Regions from separate parts of the Kitasatospora sp. NPDC023120 genome, predicted to be linked through region 1. Evidence: riboswitches for the same ligand, from Rfam matches in the RefSeq annotation. Region 1 holds a riboswitch; each other region holds the start of a gene.

Region 1 (4,856 bases):
GTGGCCCAGCAGGTGGTCGATCCGGTGCGCGCACGCCTCGGCGATCGTCTCCAGGACGTCCAGGTCGCGCCGCGGGACGGTCCCCCGGTGCGCCAGCGCCAGCGCGAGGACGCCGACCGGCCGCTCGTCCACGGCCATCGGCAGGGCGATCACCGCGACCATCCCGGTGCCCAGCCCGACGTTCCGGTTCGGGTAGTCGACGCTGGTGTGCTCCGGGCTCAGCAGGTACGGGCGGCGCAGCCGCAGGGCCATCGCCGCGGGCAGCTCACCGGCCGGATCGACCACGCCGTAGCGCTCGTGCGCCCACTCCGGCAGCCCGTGCGAGGCGGTCAGCCGCAGCATCCCGGCGGAATCCAGCAGGTAGAGCGCGGAACCCTCGCCGGTGATCCACCCCGGGCCCTCGGCCAGGACGGTGCCGAGCAGTTCGGCGGCACTGGTGCAGCCGAGCAGCAGACGCACGCAGCGCATCGCACTGCGCGTGGTCGTACTGCTGAGCGGCGTCCGGTACTCGTCGGCGGGGGGCACTGATTCTTAATACCCCATTTCCCCGGCCGGTGGACGATGGCCGAGCCGCCGCAGCAGCACCAGGGTCCGGTCGTCCGCGACGTCCTCCGCGACCGCGTGCGCCGGCCGCCGCGCCGCGCCCCGGTCCGGCTGCTGTTGCGTCCGGTGCGTGCGCACCACCGGCTCGGCGGCGGCCGGCAGCCGGCCCGCGGCTAGGCGGGCCAGGAGCGGAGGCCGGTGGTGAGGGTGGTGATGAGGCGGTCCTGGGTGGTGGTGAGGTCCTCGGCGAGTCGGAAGGCGCCGATGGTGGTGAGGGAGGCGAAGCCGTGGGCGAGGGAGCGGACGAGGCGGGCGGCGTGGATCGCCTCGGAGCCGTCGAGGCCGTACTCGCGCAGGACGGCGACGATGACGCCGACGAGCCGGCCGGCCGCTCGGCTCAGGTCGTCGTCGGCCTGCGGGGCCTGGGGGAGGGCGTTGTAGCGGTGCGGGTGCTCGGTGGCGTACGCGTGGTAGCTGCGCAGGACGGCGGCGACGGCGTCGTCCCCGCTGCGGCCGACCGCGGCGTCCGCGAGGCGGTCGGCGAGTTCCTCGGTGACCCGGACGGCGATCAGCCGCCGCAGTTCGGCGAGGCCGCCGCTGACGTGCTTGTACAGCGAGGGGGTGGCCACCCCGGCCCGGGCGGCGACGGCGGCCAGGGTGAGGGCTTCGGCGCCCTGTTCGTCGATGAGGGCGAGGGCGTGGTCGACGACCTGGTCGGGGGTCAGTCCTATGCGGGGCATGGTTCGGGTCTCCGTGTGGGCAGTCGGTCAGGCGAGGTCGGCGAGGAAGGGCAGCAGGGCGTCCGCGGTGGCCTGCGGGTTGTCGGCCATCGGGTAGTGCCCGGACCCTTCGATCATCGCCTTCCGCGCGCCCAGCGCCGCGACCTGCCGGTCGGCGACGACCTCGGGCTTCGGGAAGTCGGGGTCCTTGCTGCCCATGACCACCAGCGCCGGGCACCGCACCGCGGCCGTCCAGCCCGTCGGCGCCGAGTCCCCGGTGGCGTATCCGCGGGTGGCGGTCTTCCGGCCGGGGGTGCGCAGTGCGGCGACCAGCCCGTTCACGTACTCGTCGAAGTCGGCGGGCTTGGCGCCGGGGAAGGCCATCCGACGCAGGTAGAAGCCCCAGAAGGCCGGCCAGTGGACGAGTGCCGCGCCCATCAGGCTCAGGACGCCGCGCATCAGGGCGCCGGGCTCCGGGTTCTCCACGAAGGCGTCGATCAGGACGATCCCGGCGACCCGTTCCGGCGCGTCCCCGGCGACCTTGACGACGGTCGCGCCGGTGTACGAGTTCCCGGCGAGGACGGCGCGCTCGATGCCGAGGTGGTCGAGCAGGGCGAGGACGTCGTCGGCGATGGCGGCCGGGCCGTAGTCGTCCCAGGCGATGGAGGACTCGCCGAAGCCGCGCAGGTCCATGGTGACGACCCGGTGGCCGGCGGCGGTGAGCAGCGGGCGGAGGTGCCGGTACGCGGTCCGGCTGTCGAGCATCCCGGGGAGCAGGACGACGGGCGTGCCGTCGCCCTGCCGGGTGTCGTCGAAGGCGATCCGCCCGCCGGGGACGGTCAGGTACTGGGTGTCCGGGGTGCTGGTGGCGTTCATGGTGGGCCTCCTCGGTCCGCTGCCGCGGGCCATCTCCGTGCTGCTGATAGCCATAAAGCTAAGGCTAATAGCCTTAGCCGTCAAGCGTTCGCCCGAAGAGAGGGGGGCGGAGGGGCCTCAGACTCCCTCGACCTTGAACGGGTCGTGCTCGCTGAGCAGCTTCTCCAGTCGCGCCTGGTCGACCCGGCTGACGATCTCGTTCGACTCCTGCCGGTCCCGGATCACCTTCGCCAGGGTGAACGCGGAGGTGACGGTGTAGAGGAGGCCGACCCCGAGGAACGCCCGGACCCATCCCCCGACCGGCAGGTAGGCGATCCCGGCGGCGAGGGAGACGCCCGACAGGGCGAAGGAGAGGATGGCCTGGATGTAGTAGGCGGACGTGGTGCGGTTCTGCATCGGTGCGGTCATGGCGTCAGGATGCGATGCCCGGTCGGGACGCACATGAGTAGGAGTACTCAGATGGGGTGCTCGGATCGGGGTGCGAGCCGGTACTCGGATCGGGCGCCCGGATGAGGGGTCGTTCGTTGACGTCCGATCACCCGCTCCACAGCGGCCCCGGACGGATGGCTTGGAATCAGAGCGTCCTGGGATTAACGTTTGATAACGCAGCGCGGTCGTCAACGCCGTACCCAGACGGCACCGTGCGCCGTCGCCTAATCCCACCGACCGGCCTCCGGGCAGGTCAGGGAGCCGGGGAACCACGTTCCTTGGGGTGAATCGGCGGGGCTCCGGCCCGGCCGTAGGAGACCTTCCTGCTCCGAACCCGTCAGCTAACCCGGTAGGCGCGAAGGAAGGAAAGGAGCGCGCCTCCGTGGCGTCGACGCACACTCCGGCACACCCGGCCGGCCCCGCGGCCGGTACCCAGCTGCTCGACCACCCCGGTGCGGACGGCCCCGAAGCCCTGGGACCCGATGTCCTCGGCCCCGAGGCCGAGACCAACCGCCACCGGATGCCGCGTCAGACGCGCGGAGCCTCCCCGCTGCTCGGCGTCACCGCCGTCGCCGCCACCCTGGGTGCCACCGGCTTCACCTCGGCCACCCCGGCCGCCGCGCCCGCCATCGAGGCCCCGGACGAGACCCCGGTCGCCCTCTCCGCCGACCCCGGCCTCGCGCTCGCCGCCCGCATCCAGCAGCAGGCCGACAGCCAGCGCACCGCCGCCGAGGAGAGCGCCCGCGTGCAGGCCGCGCAGGAGGCCGAAGCCAAGGCCGCCGCCAAGGAGGCGGAGGCCAAGCGTGCCACCGCGGAGGCCGAGGCCAAGCGCGCCACCGCCCTCACCCTCCCGGTGACGGACTACCGGCTCTCCGCCCACTACGGCCAGAGCGCCCGCTATTGGGCCAACCTGCACACCGGCCTGGACTTCGCCGCCGACACCGGCACCCCGGTGCTGGCGCTCGGCCAGGGCACCATCACCTCGGCCGGCTGGTCCGGCTCGTACGGCTACCGGATCGTCGAGACCCTGCCCGACGGCACCGAGATCTGGTACTGCCACCTCTCCTCGATCATCAAGGGCTCCGGCAAGGTGACCGCCGGCCAGCAGATCGGCAAGGTGGGCGCGACCGGCAACGTCACCGGCCCGCACCTGCACCTGGAAGTCCGCCCCGGCGGCGGCGCCCCGGTCGACCCGGAGCCCTGGCTCCAGCAGCGCGGCCTCAACCCGTAACGCCCTGCCCGTAACGGCCTGCCCGTAACGCCCTGCCCGTAACGGCCTGCCCGTGGCGGGCACCCCGAACGAACACCCGAAAGCCCCCGGCCGCACGTGGCCGGGGGCTTTTCGCGGTGCGGCGTCTCAGTCCTCCGCGGGCAGCTGCGCCAGGTACGCGTCGATCTCCTCCTGGCCCGGCTCCGGTGCCAGCTCCGGGAACTCCTCCACCAGCAGCCGCGGCAGCCCCGGGACCGTCCACGTCCCGAACAGGTCGAGTGCCGCGTCGGCCGCCGCCTTCTCGAACTGCCCGAAGTCCCCCGCCAGTTCGTCCGGCATCGGGCGCCCGAGCGCGGTCAGCTCGGCCAGGTTGCGGTAGCTGCGCCGCATCAGGCCCTGCTCCAGCAGCCGGCGCGCGCCGTCCGTGGCCATGCCGACCGACAGCACCCGGCCGGGCCCCCAGCCCTGCTCGTCCGGCTCGTCCAGCCAGCCGGCGGGCACCAGCGCCTCGTACGCGGCCAGCCGCTCCTCCTCCGCGAGCTCGCCGAAGCCGGCCAGCCAGTCCCGCACCGCCGCCTCGTCCGCGACGTCCACCCCGTGCGCGTGCAGCAGCAGCGCGTACAGCCGGGGCCAGGTCACCAGGTCGGCGCGGCGCAGCAGCCCGGCCGCGACCTCGCCCTGCCACTCGGCCTCCGCGTGCAGTCGCTCCTGCCGCTTGGCGTTGAGCCGCCGGGCCGCCCGCTGGTGGTCGATCAGCAGCCGGACGGCGTCGCCGTACGCGAGCGGGTCCTCCTCGGGCGCGGGTTGGACGTACAGGTGGAGCCGCTCGTACAGCAGGTGCTCCACCGCGTCGGAGGTCAGTTCGGGCCAGCCGTCGTGCATCCTGCTCTCGCCCAGCTCCAGCAGCGCCAGCACCGCGCGCAGTGGCTCCTCGGCCACCGGCGTGCGGCCCTGCTCGGCCGCCCAGGCGAGCAGGTCGGCGGCCCTGGTGCGCGGGGCGAGCCGCAGGTCTTCGTCGTTCATAGTCCGAACGGTAGTCGCCGGGGGCCGGTAGGGTCGGCAGCCATGGTCCCCGTACG
Region 2 (4,856 bases), on a different contig from region 1:
GGATCCCGCTGGACCGCGCCGCGCTGGACGCCCTGCTGGCCGACAAGCTCTCCTTCACCGGTGCGGCCGGCGCCCAGGTCGCCGAGGTGGTCCGCCGGGTGGAGGCCGTCGCCGCCGCCTACCCGGAGGCCGCCAAGTACGCGCCCGGCGACATCCTGTGATGCGCCCGTGAACTGACGCGCCGTCAGCTCTCCGACGAGGGCCCTGCCGCCGTTCCGGTGGCGGGGCCCTCGTGCGTGTGGACGTGGCCCGGGTCCAGCGGCGGGGTGGTGCCGCAGCACCACTCGGTGTCCGGCTCGGCGACCACGTGGTCCTCCGGGGCCAGGACGTTGCCCCGGATGGTGGCGAAGGCGATGAGCCCGCCGGCCGTCAGCAGTCCGGCGCAGATCAGCATCGCGATGTGGAAGGCGTCGTCGACGGCGGAGGGCACCCGGTACGCGTCGCCGCTCAGGCCCGCCATGGCCGGGAGGGCGGCGACGGCGAGCAGTCCGGCCGCGCGGGCGGCGGCGTTGTTGACTCCACTGGCGATGCCCGCGTGCCGGACCTCCACGGCGGCCAGCACGGTGGCCGTCAGCGGTGCCACCAGGAGCGTCATGCCGCAGCCCATGACGGTGACGGCGGGGAGCACGTCCGTCCAGTAGGACGAGCCGGCACCGACGCGCAGCATGAGCAGCACCCCGGCGGCGCAGAGCAGCGGGCCGACCGTCAGCGGGATCCGCGGGCCGATCCGCTTGCCGAGGCGCGCGGCGCGCGAGGACAGCGCGAGCATCAGCACGGTGATCGGGACCAGGGCGAGGCCGGACACCAGCGGGGAGAAGCCGGCGACGATCTGCAGCTGCACCACCAGCAGGAAGAACACGCCGCTGAACGCCGCGTAGACGCAGAGGGTGACCAGGTTCACGGCGGTGAACAGCCGGGAGGAGAACAGTCCGAGCGGCAGCATCGGCTCGGGGGCGCGGCGCTCGACGGCGATGAAGGCGGCACCGAGGGCCAGTCCGAGCACGGCGGTGAGCCACACGGCGGGGGACAGGCCCTCGCCGGCGGCGGTCAGGGCGTAGGTGATCGCGCCGAGGGCGAGCGCGGCGAGCACCGAGCCGAGCACGTCGAAGCGGCCGGAGGCGCTCTCGTCCCGGCTCTCCGGCACGGAGCGGGTGGCGACCAGGATCACGGCGGCGGCGAGCGGCAGGTTCAGCAGGAAGATCCAGCGCCAGCCGGGGCCGTCCACCAGCCAGCCGCCGAGGAAGGGGCCGACCGCGGCCGACACCCCGCCGAGGCCGGACCACAGGCCGACCGCCGCCGAGCGGTCGTCAGGGTGGAAGACGGCCTGGAGCATGGCGAGCGAGCCGGGGGTGAGGAGCGCCCCGCCGATGCCCTGGACGGCGCGGGCGACGATCAGTACCTGGATGTTCGGCGCGGCGGCGCAGGCGGCGGAGGCGGCGGCGAACCAGACCACGCCGATCAGGAAGACCCGGCGCCTTCCGTACCGGTCGCCGAGGGCGCCGCCGAGCAGGATCAGGCCCGCCAGGGTGAGCAGATAGGCGTTCAGCGTCCATTGCAGGGACGCCAGGGAGGCGCCGAGGTCGGCGCCCATCCTGGGCAGCGCGACGTTCACCACGGTGCCGTCGAGCATCGCCATGCTGGAGCCGAGCACCGTTGCCAGGAGTACCCAGCGGCCCTGCGCGGTGCCCAGGCGCAGGGTGCCGGCTTCGGAGGTGGCCACGGCCCGATCCTGCGCCCCGTGGGGCGCACGTGACAAGGGTCACCGGCGGGTGTGTCGGTGGTGCGCGGTGCGTGAGCGGACGGCTGCGCAGCGGCGTCGAGTTCGGCGCAGGGTCGTGGATCAGTGGCGCGGGGTGAATGGATTGTGTACGCACCGTGCAGCGGATCATCCGGAGGGTGACCGGCTCCCGGGGGATGGTTGCGGGTTCAAGAGATCGACATTGCTTCACCCGAACGGATGGGTTTTAGTTCAGCGACCGCCCGGCCAGTCCGGACGGATCCACCGGGTGGAACGCCGAGTCCTGCCGCTTCCCGGTGGCTCGATCTGAACTCTGTACGGCAGGAGCGGGGGACCCACAGGTAAGTCGCCGGACCGGAGTTCGCGCCTCAGGGCGCGGGCGTCCAGGGCCGGCTTGGGGTGAAGCCGCGCATGCGGCCGGGCAACTCCAGCCCGAACCCGACAGCTCACCTCGCAGGCGTCGGAGAGGAATCTTCCATGCCTGCTCAGGCTCGTCGTATCGCCCTGCCCCGCGCCGCCCGCATCGGCATCGCCACCGCCGTCACCGGCGTCTCCTTCGTCCTGCCGCTCGTCACCGCGATGAGCGCCCAGGCCCACACCGCCCCGGCCGCCGCCGCTCCGGCCGCCGCCACCGTCGCCGACGCCAAGCCCGCCGCCGAGGCCGCCCCGGCCGCCGCGCACGAGAGCTACCGCGTCGTCAGCGGCGACACCCTGTCCAAGATCGCCGACGCCAAGCACGTCGAGGGCGGCTGGCACGCGCTGTACGAGCAGAACCGCTCGGTCGTCGGTGCCAACCCGAACCTGATCTTCCCGGGTCAGCAGCTCGCGCTCGCCGGCCACGCCGCCGCTCCGGCCGCGGACGCCGCCCCGGCCAAGCCCGCCGCTCCGGCCCCCGCCAAGCCGCAGGCCCAGGTGCAGGTCAAGACCGAGGCCGCCAAGCCCGCCGCTCCGGTGCAGACCCAGGTTCAGACCGCCGCTCCGGCCCAGGCCGTGACCGCCGCTCCGGTCGCCTCGACCTCCGGCTACGTCGCGCCGCTGGCCAACCCGAAGCTGGGCACCGCCTACGGCGTGGCCGGCTCGATGTGGGCCTCCGGCCACCACACCGGCCAGGACTTCGTCGCCTCCACCGGCACCCCGCTGCGCGCCGTCGCCAACGGTGTCGTGGTCAAGGCCGGCAACGGCGGCGCCTACGGCAACGAGGTCGAGATCAAGCTCGCCGACGGCCACTACGCCGAGTACGCGCACCTCTCCGTGATCGGTGTGTCGATCGGCCAGACCGTCACCGTCGGCCAGCAGATCGGCCTCTCCGGCGCCACCGGCAACGTGACCGGCCCGCACCTGCACTTCGAGATCCGCACCGGCTCGGAGTACGGCTCGGACATCGACCCGGTCGCCTACCTGCGCGCGCACGGCGTCGCGCTCTGACCCTCCGGGGTTTCAGGAACCACCGCTGCTGCGGGGCGAATCGATCCTCCGGGATGGTCATGTCGGGTGACCGCTCGACCGGGTGATCGCCGCACAGTGGACATGGGCGCGGGACACGCCCAGGCCGGCCCGGCTCGCGGGACGAAACCCCTTGCGAGCCGGGCCGGCCGCTGCCGTTCCGGGTGCTGATCGTGTCGGTGCTCCGGGTGCCTTCCGGGGAGGCCTGTTCGAAAGTCGGGCGGTCCGGACCGAACAGGGCGTCAATTCTGCCACCGACTTGTCTGACGATCTGCTCCTTGCGAGGGCCTGCGCCGCGAACCGATGCTGTCGGGCAGTCAGCGCGGGCCCGGTTCGGCGGGCGGCGGGGCAGCGGCAGACGGAGGAGGCCGGATGGCCGTCCAGAGCGGGGACGCGGTCGGGGAGCGGTCCGGGGGAGACGGGGTCGACCGGCTGAAGGCGGGCTCGGTGGGCCTGGTGGGCGTGGTGTTCATGGCGGTCGCCACCGCAGCCCCGATCACCGCGATGACCGGCAACCTGCCGATCATCGTCGGGCAGGGCAACGGGGTCGGCGCGCCGGCCGCGTACATCCTGGCGACCGTCGTGCTCACCGTGTTCTCGATCGGGTACGTGGCGATGGCCCGGCACATCACCGCCGCCGGGGCGTTCTACGGGTACGTCTCGCACGGGCTGGGGCGGGTCGCCGGGATGGCCTCGGGGCTGCTCGCGGTGCTCGCGTACATCGTCTTCGAGGCCTCGATCCTCGGCTTCTTCGCCTACTCGCTGCGCGGGCTGGTCCGTTCGCAGCTGGGGGTGGACCTGGGGTGGGGCTGGTACGCGCTGTTCGGGGTCGCGGCGATCGGGGTGATGGCCTGGTTCGACCTGCACCTGACGACGAAGGTGCTCGGGGTTGCGCTGGTGCTGGAGATCGCCGTGCTGGGCGCAGTCTCGCTGGCGGTGCTGTTCTCCGGCGGCGGGCCGGACGGGATCGTGGGCGAGGCGGTGAACCCGATCAACGCGCTGAAAGGGGTGGGGAGTTCTGGCGCCGCGGCGGCCGGGCTCGGGCTGTTCTTCGCGTTCTGGTCCTGGGTGGGCTTCGAGTCGACCGCGATGTACGGCGAGGAGTCCCGCGACCCGAAGCGGGTGGTGCCGCGGGCGACCCTGGTCTCGGTGGTGGGGGTCGGGGTGTTCTACGTCTTCGTCTCCTGGATGATCGTGTCCGGCAACGGCGTCGGACGCGCTATCGCGGTGGCGGGCGGCGAGGTGCCGGGCAAGGACGGGAACAGCCTGTTCTTCGATCCGCTGGGCGCACATCTCGGGCCGTGGGCGGTGACAGTGTTCCAATGGCTGGTCGTCACCGGCTCGTTCGCCTGCGCGATGGCCTTCCACCAGTGCGCGGCGCGGTACCTGTACGCGATCGGGCGGGAGGGGCTGCTGCACCCGGCGCTGGGGCGCACCCACCCGCGGCACGGCTCGCCGTACGTCGCCTCGGTGGTGCAGTCGGTGATCGCGGCGGGGCTGGTGGTGGCGTTCCTGGTGGCGGGGATGGATCCGTACGCGCACCTGTACACGCTGCTGGCGCTGCTCGGGACGATGGCGATCCTGGTGGTGCAGACGCTCTGCTCCTTCGCCGTCGTCGGGTACTTCCACGTGCAGCGGCGGCACCCGGAGACCGCGCACTGGTTCCGGACGCTGG
Region 3 (4,856 bases), on a different contig from region 1:
GGGTGTGACGACGAATGTTCCGGGTGCCAAGTTGATTCTGCTGACCACCACCCACCGGGTGGCTCCCGGGTTGCTGGCGTGGCCGGCGTGGGAGGCGTTGCGGTCGGCGGGGCGGGTGCTGGTGGGGGACGAGGGGCATCCGCAGGTGATGGCGGTGCGGCAGGCCGGGGTGGCCGTGGAGGTGGTGGCGGCCGGGTCGGCGCCCGCGCTGGCGCGGCTGCTGACCGAGCAGCCCGCCGGGGCCGGGGCGACGGTGTGGCTGGGCAGCCCGGACGGGGATCCGGGGCTGACCGACGCGCTGGCGCGGCTCGCGGTGGAGCGAGCCGGCGAGGTGCCGGAGATCGAGGTGCTGCCGGGCTCGTACGACCTGCCGGGGTCGCGGCTGCTGGACCTGGTGACGGTGATGGACCGGCTCCGCTCGCCGGGCGGCTGCCCGTGGGACGCCGAGCAGACGCACGGGAGCCTGGTGAAGTACCTGGTCGAGGAGGCGTACGAGCTGGTCGAGGCGATCGAGGAGGGGGACCGGGACACGCTGCGCGAGGAGCTGGGCGACGTGCTGCTCCAGGTGTTCTTCCACTCCCGGATCGCCGAGGAGCACCCGACGGAGCCGTTCACGGTCGACGACGTGGCCGGTGACATCGTCGAGAAGCTGATGTACCGGCACCCGCACGTGTTCGGGGACGCCGAGGCCCAGGGCGCCGCCGAGGTGGAGGCGAACTGGGAGCAGCTGAAGGCCGCGGAGAAGTCGGACCGGGAGTCGGTGCTGGACGGCGTGCCGGCCGGGCTGCCCTCGCTGGCGTACACGGCGAAGCTGGTGTCGCGGGTGCGCCGGGCGGGCTTCACGGGGGTGTCGGATGAGCTGTACGAGCTGCCGGCCGAGCTGACGGCGGAGTCGGCGGGCCGCCTGTTGCTCGCCGTGGCGCAGCGGGCGCACGACGCCGGGGTGGACGTGGACGCGGCGCTGCGTTCGGCCGCGCGCGGTTACCGGGACGCGGTGCGCGCCGCCGAGGGCCTCAAGCCGGACGGACAGTAGGCGCCGGCATGCCAGGCCAAGCGGAGCAGGAGCAGCCGTTCAGGCCGCCGTGGCGGGGCTCTCGACCGGGCGCCGCTGCGGGACGAGCTCCCCGATGGCTTCGCCGACGAGGACGACGAGTTCGGCGAGGCGTTCCAGGTCGAGGTGGTCGGGCAGGTCGGCGAGGGAGATGATCCGCTCGCCGTCCGGGCCGGCGACGGCGAACAGGTCGATCGGCCCGAGGTGCTTCTCCGCGGTGTCGACGAGGGCGGCGACGTCGCTGGGGCGGCGGATGTCGCCGGAGACGCCGACGACGGGGCAGCCCGGCCGGTCGAGTTCGGCGGCGAGGTCCTCGGCGATGCCGACGTGCTGGTCGGCGATCAGCATTCCGGCGGCGCCGGCCGCGGCGAACCGGCGGGCGAGGTCGGCGCCCGACCCGCCGTCGAGTACCGCGATGACGACGACTGACCCGCTGACCTGCATGGTCTGCTCCTCCCTGTGGGCGACACCGCACCGGCGCCCACGCGTACTGCGGAGGATCGTAGGCACGTCCCCACCCTCCGCAACAGGGATTACCCCTCAGGTGACCAGGCTCACGCCCGCTGTCCGGCCAAGAGCTGCCCAAGAGCCGTTCACGGACCTTCCACGGACAGGCCACCGGCGGTCCACGGGCCGTCCGCCGTCCGTCCACGGAGCGTTGGCGCGCCGGTCGCACACCGTTGACACGGGGGTGGCGAACCGCCGACGGGAGGGGGCCGCGCACCCACCGGATACGGTCGACCCATGCCAGCTCAGCCCGACCCCGCCCAGCCCTCCGCCCCGCAGCTGTTCACCTGGGAGTTCGCCGCCGACCCGTACCCCGCCTACGCCTGGTTGCGCGAGCACGCGCCGGTGCACCGCACCAAGCTGCCGAGCGGGGTCGAGGCCTGGCTGGTGACCAGGTACGCGGACGCCCGGCAGGCGCTCGCGGACAGTCGGCTGTCGAAGAACCCGGCGCACCACAGCGAGCAGGCGCACCGCACCGGCCGGGTGGGCATCCCGGGGGAGCGGCAGGCGGACCTGATGACGCACCTGCTGAACATCGACCCGCCGGACCACACCCGGCTGCGCCGGCTGGTGTCGAAGGCGTTCACCCCGCGCCGGGTGGCGGAGTTCGAGCCGCGGGTGCAGCAGCTCACCGACCGGCTGATCGACGGCTTCGCGCAGCGCGGTTCGGCGGACCTGATCCACGAGTTCGCGTTCCCGCTCCCCATCTACGCGATCTGCGACATGCTGGGCGTGCCGGCCGAGGACCAGGACGACTTCCGCGACTGGGCCGGGATGATGATCCGGCACGGAGGCGGCCAACGCGGCGGTGTGGGGCGGGCGGTGAAGCGGATGCGGGCGTACCTGCTGGAGCTGATCCACCGCAAGCGCGCGGATCTCGGGGACGACCTGATCTCGGGCCTGATCCGGGCGAGCGACCACGGTGAGCACCTGACCGAGAACGAGGCCGCGGCGATGGCCTTCATCCTCCTCTTCGCCGGCTTCGAGACGACCGTGAACCTGATCGGCAACGGGACGTACGCGCTGCTGCGCAATCCGGAGCAGCGCCGGCTGCTGCAGGAGTCGGTGGCGCGCGGGGAGAGCGCGCTGCTGGAGACGGGGATCGAGGAACTCCTGCGCTACGACGGGCCGGTGGAGCTGGCGACCTGGCGGTTCGCGACGCAGCCGCTGACCATCGGCGGGGTGGAGATCCCGGTCGGCGATCCGGTGCTGGTGGTGCTGGCCGCCGCGGACCGCGATCCGGACCGGTTCGCGGACGAGAACACCCTGGACCTGGCCCGGACGGACAATCCGCACCTGGGTTTCGGCCACGGCATCCACTACTGCATCGGTGCTCCGCTGGCCCGCCTGGAAGGGCGTGCCGCGCTGGCCACACTGCTTTCCCGACTGCCCGATCTGCGGCTCGCGGAAAGCCCGGAGAATCTTCGCTGGCGAGGTGGTCTGATCATGCGTGGCCTGCGGGAACTCCCGGTTGAATTCAGTCCGGAGAGCCGCTCCCCGCATACGCCTCCGCACTCCCCTTCCGCGCCCCTGACGAACTGACACGAGCTGACGGCGGGCCGGATGGCGCGCTGACGAAACGTCGCCCGGCAGCCTCCTATGACGGTGTGAACATCCATCAATCCGGACATAGCGGCGCCGTTGGTAGGCGATCGGACACACGCCGTAATTTCTGTGTGATATCGGTGATATGAGCTTGTGATTGGTCTGAGGATCTGTCTACTCTCCCTGGAGTTCGCAGCTGCGGACCCCGTGTGCGGAACGCCGAATCCTGCCCGCCGCGTCACGGGAAACCGACCAGAACCCTGGGCAGGGGCGGGGGAACCAGGTTTGTTGCCGTCCCCACGGCTTGGGGTGAAGCCGCCCGAGCGGAATCGTTTCCGCGTACGGCGGCCGGGCCACCTCCCGGTCCGAACCCGACAGCTCACCTCGCAGGCGTGCGGAGAGGGACCTCTTCATGCTGTTCGTTGGAACTGGCCGCCACCGTCGTCGCACCCAGGCCGAGAAGGCCATCGCCGTCGCCGGTGTGGCCGGCGTCGGACTCGCGATGCCGCTCCTCACCGCCACCGGCGCCTCCGCCGCCCCGGTCTCCACCTGGGACGCCGTCGCCCAGTGCGAGAGCGGCGGCAACTGGAGCATCAACACCGGCAACGGCTACTACGGTGGCCTGCAGTTCACCTCCAGCACGTGGAAGGCGTACGGCGGCACCTCCTACGCGCCGCAGGCCAACCAGGCCAGCAAGGCGCAGCAGATCTCGGTCGCCGAGAAGGTGCTCGCCTCGCAGGGCCCGGGCGCCTGGCCCGTCTGCTCCGTCAAGGCCGGTCTGACCAAGGGCGGCGCCCCGGCGTCCGTCGACACCTCGGACTCCAAGCCGCAGTCCGCCCCCAAGCAGCAGGCGCAGAAGCCGGCCCCCAAGCCGGTGCAGCAGCCGACCGCGCAGAAGCCCGCGCCGAAGCCGGTGCAGCAGGCCGCCCCGCAGCAGCAGGCGCAGCCGCAGACCCCGGGCTTCTCCGGCAAGGCCGGCTGGGACGCGGACGCGAAGGTGTACTGGTACCAGAACAACGGCGCCTGGTACTGGACCAGCCACCAGGGCGTCTACCAGCAGTACGCCGGCCACGCCGCCGCCCAGCAGCACTACGCCCCGCAGGCGCAGCAGCAGTACGCGCCGCAGGCCGCTCAGGCGTCCGGCCACGACTACACCGTCCGCGCCGGTGACACCCTGTCGACCATCGCCGCCGCCCAGGGCGTGTCCGGCGGCTGGCACGCGCTGTACGAGCAGAACCACGGCACCGTCGGCGGCGACCCGAACCTGATCCTGCCCGGCCAGGTGCTGCACCTCGGCTGAGCCGCTCCCGCCGCGACGCGTGAAGGGGGGCGGCCCTGCCGGCCCCCTTCGTCCGCATTCGCCCGCCCCGGTCGGACAAGCTGGGACAAGCAGGTGAACTACCGGTGGGTAGAGGGGCCACACGCTGAGACGGGACCGAGGTCGGCGTGGCCCCGGGAGCCCGGGCGGTTAGGCTCTGCTGCGTAACGACTCCGCAATCGTCCTGCTGTCAGCGCCACCGTCAGCCGGACCAGCTTCCGCAAGGAGATGCCTCGTGCCGTCCATCGATGTCGTCGTAGCCCGTGAGATCCTCGACTCCCGCGGCAACCCCACGGTCGAGGTCGAGGTCGGCCTCGACGACGGCAGCACGGGTCGTGCCGCTGTCCCGTCGGGTGCCTCCACCGGCGCCTTCGAGGCGCTGGAGCTGCGCGACGGCGACAAGAACCGCTACTTCGGCAAGGGCGTGGAGAAGGC
Region 4 (4,856 bases), on a different contig from region 1:
AGTCCGGGCAAGTGAGTCCAAACCCCTCCCGACCCGAATATTTGACCCGTAATCGGACATCAGCCCGACTCGCCGACAAAGCCGCAGGCCCGGCCTTCCGTGACGGAAGACCGGGCCTGGAGGCGCGGAGCGGGGATCAGACCCGCACGATGCCGGACAGCGGCATGTTGGTGACGGCCTCGTAGCGGACCGAGGCGCCCGGCTTGGGCGCGTGCAGCACCTGGCCGTTGCCCGCGTAGATGCCGACGTGGTGGGCGTCGCTGTAGAAGATCAGCAGGTCGCCGGGCTGGGCCTGGGACAGGTCGGTGCCGATCCGGGTGCCGGCGTGGGCCTGGTCCTGCGAGGTGCGCGGCAGCGAGACGCCGACCTGGTTGAACGCCCAGACCATCAGGCCGGAGCAGTCGAAGGAGCTCGGGCCGGTGGCGCCCCACACGTACGGGCTGCCGACCTTGGAGGCGGCGGCGTTCAGCGCGGCGGCACCGCGCGAGCTGCCGGGCGCGGGCAGCTTGGCGACCGGCGTGGACGAGGGCGCGGAGAGGTCGCCGCGGCTGTTGTCGCGCGAGGCGCGGTCGGCGGCCTGCTGCTGGGCCTTCGCGGCGTCGGCCTGGGCCTTGGCGTCGGCGGCGGCCTTCTCCTCGGCCGCGCGCAGCGCCTGGCGCTCCTGCTCGGTCAGGGTGTTGAGCAGGTCCTGGGCGGCCTTCAGCTTGTTCTGGACCTCGTCCTTGGAGGCCTTCAGCTGCTGGGTGGTCGACTCCAGCTCGGCGAGCTTGCCCTGGGCCTCGGCACGGTCCTGGTCGAGCTTGCGCTGCTGCTCCTGGAGCTGCTTCAGCTGGTTCTTCTGGGTGTCACCGGCCTGGTTGAGCGCACCGGCCTGGTTGAGGAAGTTGTCCGGGCTGGACGAGAACATCAGCTGGACGGTCGGGGATATGCCGCCGTTGCGGTACTGCTCCCCGGCGATCTCGGCGAGTCCGCCCTGCAGGTCGGTCACCTGCGCCTGCTGGCGGGCCACCTGGTCCTGCAGACCGGCGACCTGCTTCTCCAGGGCCTGCTGCTTCTCCTGGGCGGCGTTGTACTGCTCGGTCGCCACCTCGGCCTGCTCGTTGAGCTGGTCGACCTGCTCCTTGACCTGGTCCTTGGTCGGCTGCGGGTCGGCGTGGGCGCCGGTCTGCGCGGAGAGGGCGACCGCAGCGGCGGCGACACCGGTCAGGATCGAGACACGGGCGCGGCCGGCGGGCTTGGGACGACGATGGGACGCCACGAAGGCGGACTCCTTCTTCCTACGTCCGCCTACCGGGTGAGCTGACGGGTTCGGGCCGGAAGCAGTGCCCTACGACGCCTCACGGCCGTTCCAGCGGCCGACCTGGCGCCGATTCACCCCGGAGGAACGTGGTTCCCCGGCTCCGCTCCGCAGCGCCCCCGACCACTGGGCTCCCCTGTCGGGCAGTCGCTTCGACCTGCCCCGCTGCCTCGCGAACTCGGCGGTAACCACCGCCGCCACCCTGGCTGGGTGATCGACAGTGCGGTGGTTCGGAGCACGACCCTAGTAACTGAAGCGTGATCGGTTCAAATCCTTGTCAGAAAAAAGACGGAAGATTATCCAAGTTCTCTTGTGAAAATGACCGATGGTGACCGTCGACGCACGCAAGGCTGATCAGGTCTCACCCACCGGTCGCAAAACGGTCGAAAACCCGAACGCCACCCCCGTCGGAGGTGGCGCGGATCACAGGGCCCGGACGGGCCCGTTCGGCGTGTCGGACTGTCAGACCCGGCGGGCCGCTGTCAGACCCGGCGGATCGTGTTGATCGGCATCGCGTCGGCCTTCATCACCTTCACCACGTCACCGGTGTGCGGCGCGTGGACCACCATGCCGTTGCCGATGTACATCCCGACGTGGTGCATGTCCCCGCCGTAGATGACCAGGTCGCCGGGCAGGGCCTGGTCCATCGAGGGCACCCGGGTCCCGTAGTGGCCCTGCTCCTGCGAGGTGCGCGGCAGCGAGACGCCCGCCTGCCCGTACGCCCAGAGCATCAGGCCGGAGCAGTCGAAGGTGCTCGGGCCGGTGGCGCCCCAGACGTACGGCGAGCCCTGCTTGCTCATCGCCTTGGCGACGGCCACGGCCGCGTAGCCGCTGGCCGGCGGCAGGCTGCTCAGGTCGACCCGGTCGGTGCCGCGCGAGGCGCGCTCGTCCTGCGCCTGCTGGGCCTTCAGGGCGGTGCGCTCGGCGGCGCTGAGCGAGTTCAGCAGGTCCTGGGCGGCCTTCAGCTTGGTGTTGACGTCCGCCTTGGCCTGGTTGAGGTCCTTGGTGGTCGTGTCCAGCGAGGCCAGCACGGCGGCCGCCTCGGCCTTCTCCTGGTCCAGCCGGCGCTGCTGGTCCAGCAGCGACTTGAGCGCCTCGGCCTGGGTGGTGCTGGCCTGCTGGACGGTGGAGGCCTTGTCCAGGTAGCCCGACGGGTCGGAGGAGAGCATCAGCTGGACGGACGGGTCGATGCCGTTGGTGCGGTACTGCTCGCCCGCCACCTCGGCCAGGCCGACCTGCAGCTGGGTCATCTGCTCCTGACCGCGGGCCACCTGGTCCTGCAGCTGGTCGGCCTGCTTGCGCAGCTGGTCGGCCCGCTCCTTGGCGCCGTTGTACTTCTCCGCCGCCTGCTCCTGCTCCTCCTGGAGCTGGTCGATCTGCGCCTTGACGTCCGTTTTGTTCGGCTGCGGCGCGGCGTGCGCGGCCACCTGGGCGGAGAGGGCGACCGCGGTCGCAGCGGCAGCGGTGAGCACGGAGATCCGCGCGCGGCTCGGCTGCTTGGGACGGCGGTGGGAGGCCAAGGGACCGGCTCCTTCTTCCATCGGACTCACCTGATCGGATGAGATTCCGGAAAATAGGTTTGACGCCAGACCCTAGTGAAGATCTATCCGTTTTGCTACTCCCCCGTAAGCGTGAACCCGCTTTCCCACACCGGCTTCACCGGACCCGCACACGGCCCCGGAACCGGCACTGACCAGGCGTCATTCCGCCCGGTCGGCGCTCACGGCCGGGCCAGCCGATTCAGCAGCAGCACCGAGGCCACCGGGCGCGCGCCCGCCTTCCGCACGCCCTCCGCGACCTCCCGGTCGGCGGACACCACCACGACCGGACGGCCCTGCGGCTCGGCCCGCACCAGACGGCGGATCAGCTCGTCCGCGGTCTCCCCGGTCCGGCTGAACCGCACCCGGACCCCGCGCGGCGGCGCCATGATCACCGGCACGTCCAGGTCCTGCCCGTCGAACACACAGGTGACCTCCGCCTGCGTGCGCTGCGCCAGCATCGCCAACCCGCCCAGCAGCCGGATCCGCTGCTGCTCCAGCGGCAGCGTCGGATAGCCGGTCTTGGTCACGTTGTAGCCGTCCACCACCAGGTGCACCTGGGGGATCGCCAGCAGCTGGTCCAGCAGGGCCGGATCGTCCTCGGCCAGCCCGCGCCGCGCCACGTCGTGCGGCGAGGCCGCCCCCGGCACCACCGCCTCCACCAGGTCCGCCGGGCGGATCTGGGAGACCGGCAGCGCCAGCTCCCGCTGCAGCCCCTGGGCCGACTGCAGCACGGTGTCCAGCAGCAGCCGCAGCCGCATGTCCTCGACGCTGCGCCCCTCGCGGGCCGACCGGCGGCCCTGCTCCACGGCGTTCTCCAGCTCGGAGACCCGGTGCCTCAGCCGACGCGCCTCGGTCTCGGCCGCGCTGCGCTCCGCCGCGCCCTGGGCCTTCACCGCCTCCAGCTCCCCGACCACCCGGCGCGTCTCGGCCTGCGCCCGGCGGGTGTCGCTCTCCAGCGACCGCAGCTTCTTGCGCAGCGACTCGGCCTCCCGCCGCACGCCCTCGGACTCCGCGCGCTGCCGCTCCAGGTCCGCCCGCGCGGCGGCCCGCACCTCGGCCAGCTCGGTCTGCAGCTTCTCCACCAGCCGGGCCGACTCCGCGGCCGCGTCCTCGGCGCCGGCCCGCTCGGCCTCCTCGCCGGCCTCGGCGACCAGCCGGCTCCAGCCCGCCGAGCGCACCAGGTAGGCGGCGGCCGCGACGTCCATCGGATCGGCGGCGCCCGGGACGCTGCCCGACTCCAGCGCCCGCACCAGGTCCGGCTGCCCGAGGCGCAGCCGCTCCGCTATCCGCACCCGGAAGGCCGGCTCCGCCTCCAGCGCGGCCGCCAGCGCGGTGGCCGCATACTTGGCACGCCGCGCGGGAGTGAACTTCACGTACTGACGCAGGCTCTGCGGGAGCTCGCCCGGCGGCAGCCCGCCCAGCGCGTCCGAGGCCAGCCCGACCACGCGCCGGCGCACCCCCTCGGGCAGCGGCCGGTCGAGCTTCTCGACGGCACGCTCCGCCGCGGACTCGGAGGGCTCGGAGGACTCGGAAGCCTCGGAGGAGTCAGAGGTATCGGACAAACCAGCGGTGCCGGGGGCGTCGGACGTGCCGGAGGTGCCGGAGGTGCCAGAGGTGCCGGGGGTGCCGGGGGTGCCGGGGGTGCCGGGGGTGCCGGGGGTGCCGGGGGCGCCGGGGGCGCCGGGGGCGCCGGAGGCCCCGCCCTCCGGCCCGACGGCTCCGGACGCGGCGCTCTCCGCCGGGCCCGTCCCGGCCTCCGACGCCTGCTCCTGCGCAGCGGGCCGAAGCCCCTGCGCTTCGCCGGGCTCCTTCGCTGCGTCCACCACGTCCTCGGCTCCGATCCTGTTCTTCCGGCGGGTACGGCCGCGACCGCCCCCTGTCGTCACGCTCCGTGCGTCTTGTCTGTATTGTCCCGTGCGGCGGACGGGCGCACCGCCCGCCGCAGCTGCGGGGTCAGCCCTGCTCGGTCGGGGTCTCCGCGCCCTCGGCGCCCGGACGGGCCACCAGCTCGACCTGGT

What was found. Region 1 has a riboswitch for cyclic di-AMP ahead of ACZ3TI_RS26130 (M23 family metallopeptidase). Riboswitches for the same ligand answer to the same signal wherever they lie in the genome.
Region 2: linked by a shared signal. The riboswitch ahead of ACZ3TI_RS28995 (M23 family metallopeptidase) and the one ahead of ACZ3TI_RS26130 (M23 family metallopeptidase) in region 1 are both predicted to bind cyclic di-AMP.
Region 3: linked by a shared signal. The riboswitch ahead of ACZ3TI_RS33485 (LysM peptidoglycan-binding domain-containing protein) and the one ahead of ACZ3TI_RS26130 (M23 family metallopeptidase) in region 1 are both predicted to bind cyclic di-AMP.
Region 4: linked by a shared signal. The riboswitch ahead of ACZ3TI_RS06850 (NlpC/P60 family protein) and the one ahead of ACZ3TI_RS26130 (M23 family metallopeptidase) in region 1 are both predicted to bind cyclic di-AMP.

What each region holds. Positions count from the first base shown of each region.
Region 1 covers NZ_JBVHHY010000018.1:171,149-176,004, forward strand. The annotation lists gene ACZ3TI_RS26105 (SpoIIE family protein phosphatase) at 1-525, opposite strand, end outside; gene ACZ3TI_RS26110 (hypothetical protein) at 562-720, shown strand; gene ACZ3TI_RS26115 (TetR/AcrR family transcriptional regulator) at 717-1,283, opposite strand; gene ACZ3TI_RS26120 (alpha/beta fold hydrolase) at 1,311-2,138, opposite strand; gene ACZ3TI_RS26125 (YiaA/YiaB family inner membrane protein) at 2,256-2,546, opposite strand; cyclic di-AMP (ydaO/yuaA leader) riboswitch at 2,779-2,937, shown strand; gene ACZ3TI_RS26130 (M23 family metallopeptidase) at 2,950-3,798, shown strand; gene ACZ3TI_RS26135 (hypothetical protein) at 3,925-4,800, opposite strand.
Region 2 covers NZ_JBVHHY010000022.1:34,682-39,537, forward strand. The annotation lists gene purB (adenylosuccinate lyase) at 1-161, shown strand, start outside; gene ACZ3TI_RS28990 (DHA2 family efflux MFS transporter permease subunit) at 185-1,720, opposite strand; cyclic di-AMP (ydaO/yuaA leader) riboswitch at 2,027-2,213, shown strand; gene ACZ3TI_RS28995 (M23 family metallopeptidase) at 2,216-3,163, shown strand; gene ACZ3TI_RS29000 (APC family permease) at 3,554-4,856, shown strand, end outside.
Region 3 covers NZ_JBVHHY010000029.1:108,369-113,224, forward strand. The annotation lists gene ACZ3TI_RS33470 (nucleoside triphosphate pyrophosphohydrolase) at 5-1,033, shown strand; gene ACZ3TI_RS33475 (SDR family NAD(P)-dependent oxidoreductase) at 1,073-1,495, opposite strand; gene ACZ3TI_RS33480 (cytochrome P450 family protein) at 1,796-3,100, shown strand; cyclic di-AMP (ydaO/yuaA leader) riboswitch at 3,344-3,510, shown strand; gene ACZ3TI_RS33485 (LysM peptidoglycan-binding domain-containing protein) at 3,516-4,403, shown strand; gene eno (phosphopyruvate hydratase) at 4,657-4,856, shown strand, end outside.
Region 4 covers NZ_JBVHHY010000003.1:417,822-422,677, reverse strand. The annotation lists gene ACZ3TI_RS06850 (NlpC/P60 family protein) at 137-1,258, opposite strand; cyclic di-AMP (ydaO/yuaA leader) riboswitch at 1,269-1,423, opposite strand; gene ACZ3TI_RS06845 (C40 family peptidase) at 1,780-2,817, opposite strand; gene ACZ3TI_RS06840 (NYN domain-containing protein) at 3,018-4,400, opposite strand; gene ACZ3TI_RS06835 (hypothetical protein) at 4,792-4,856, opposite strand, start outside.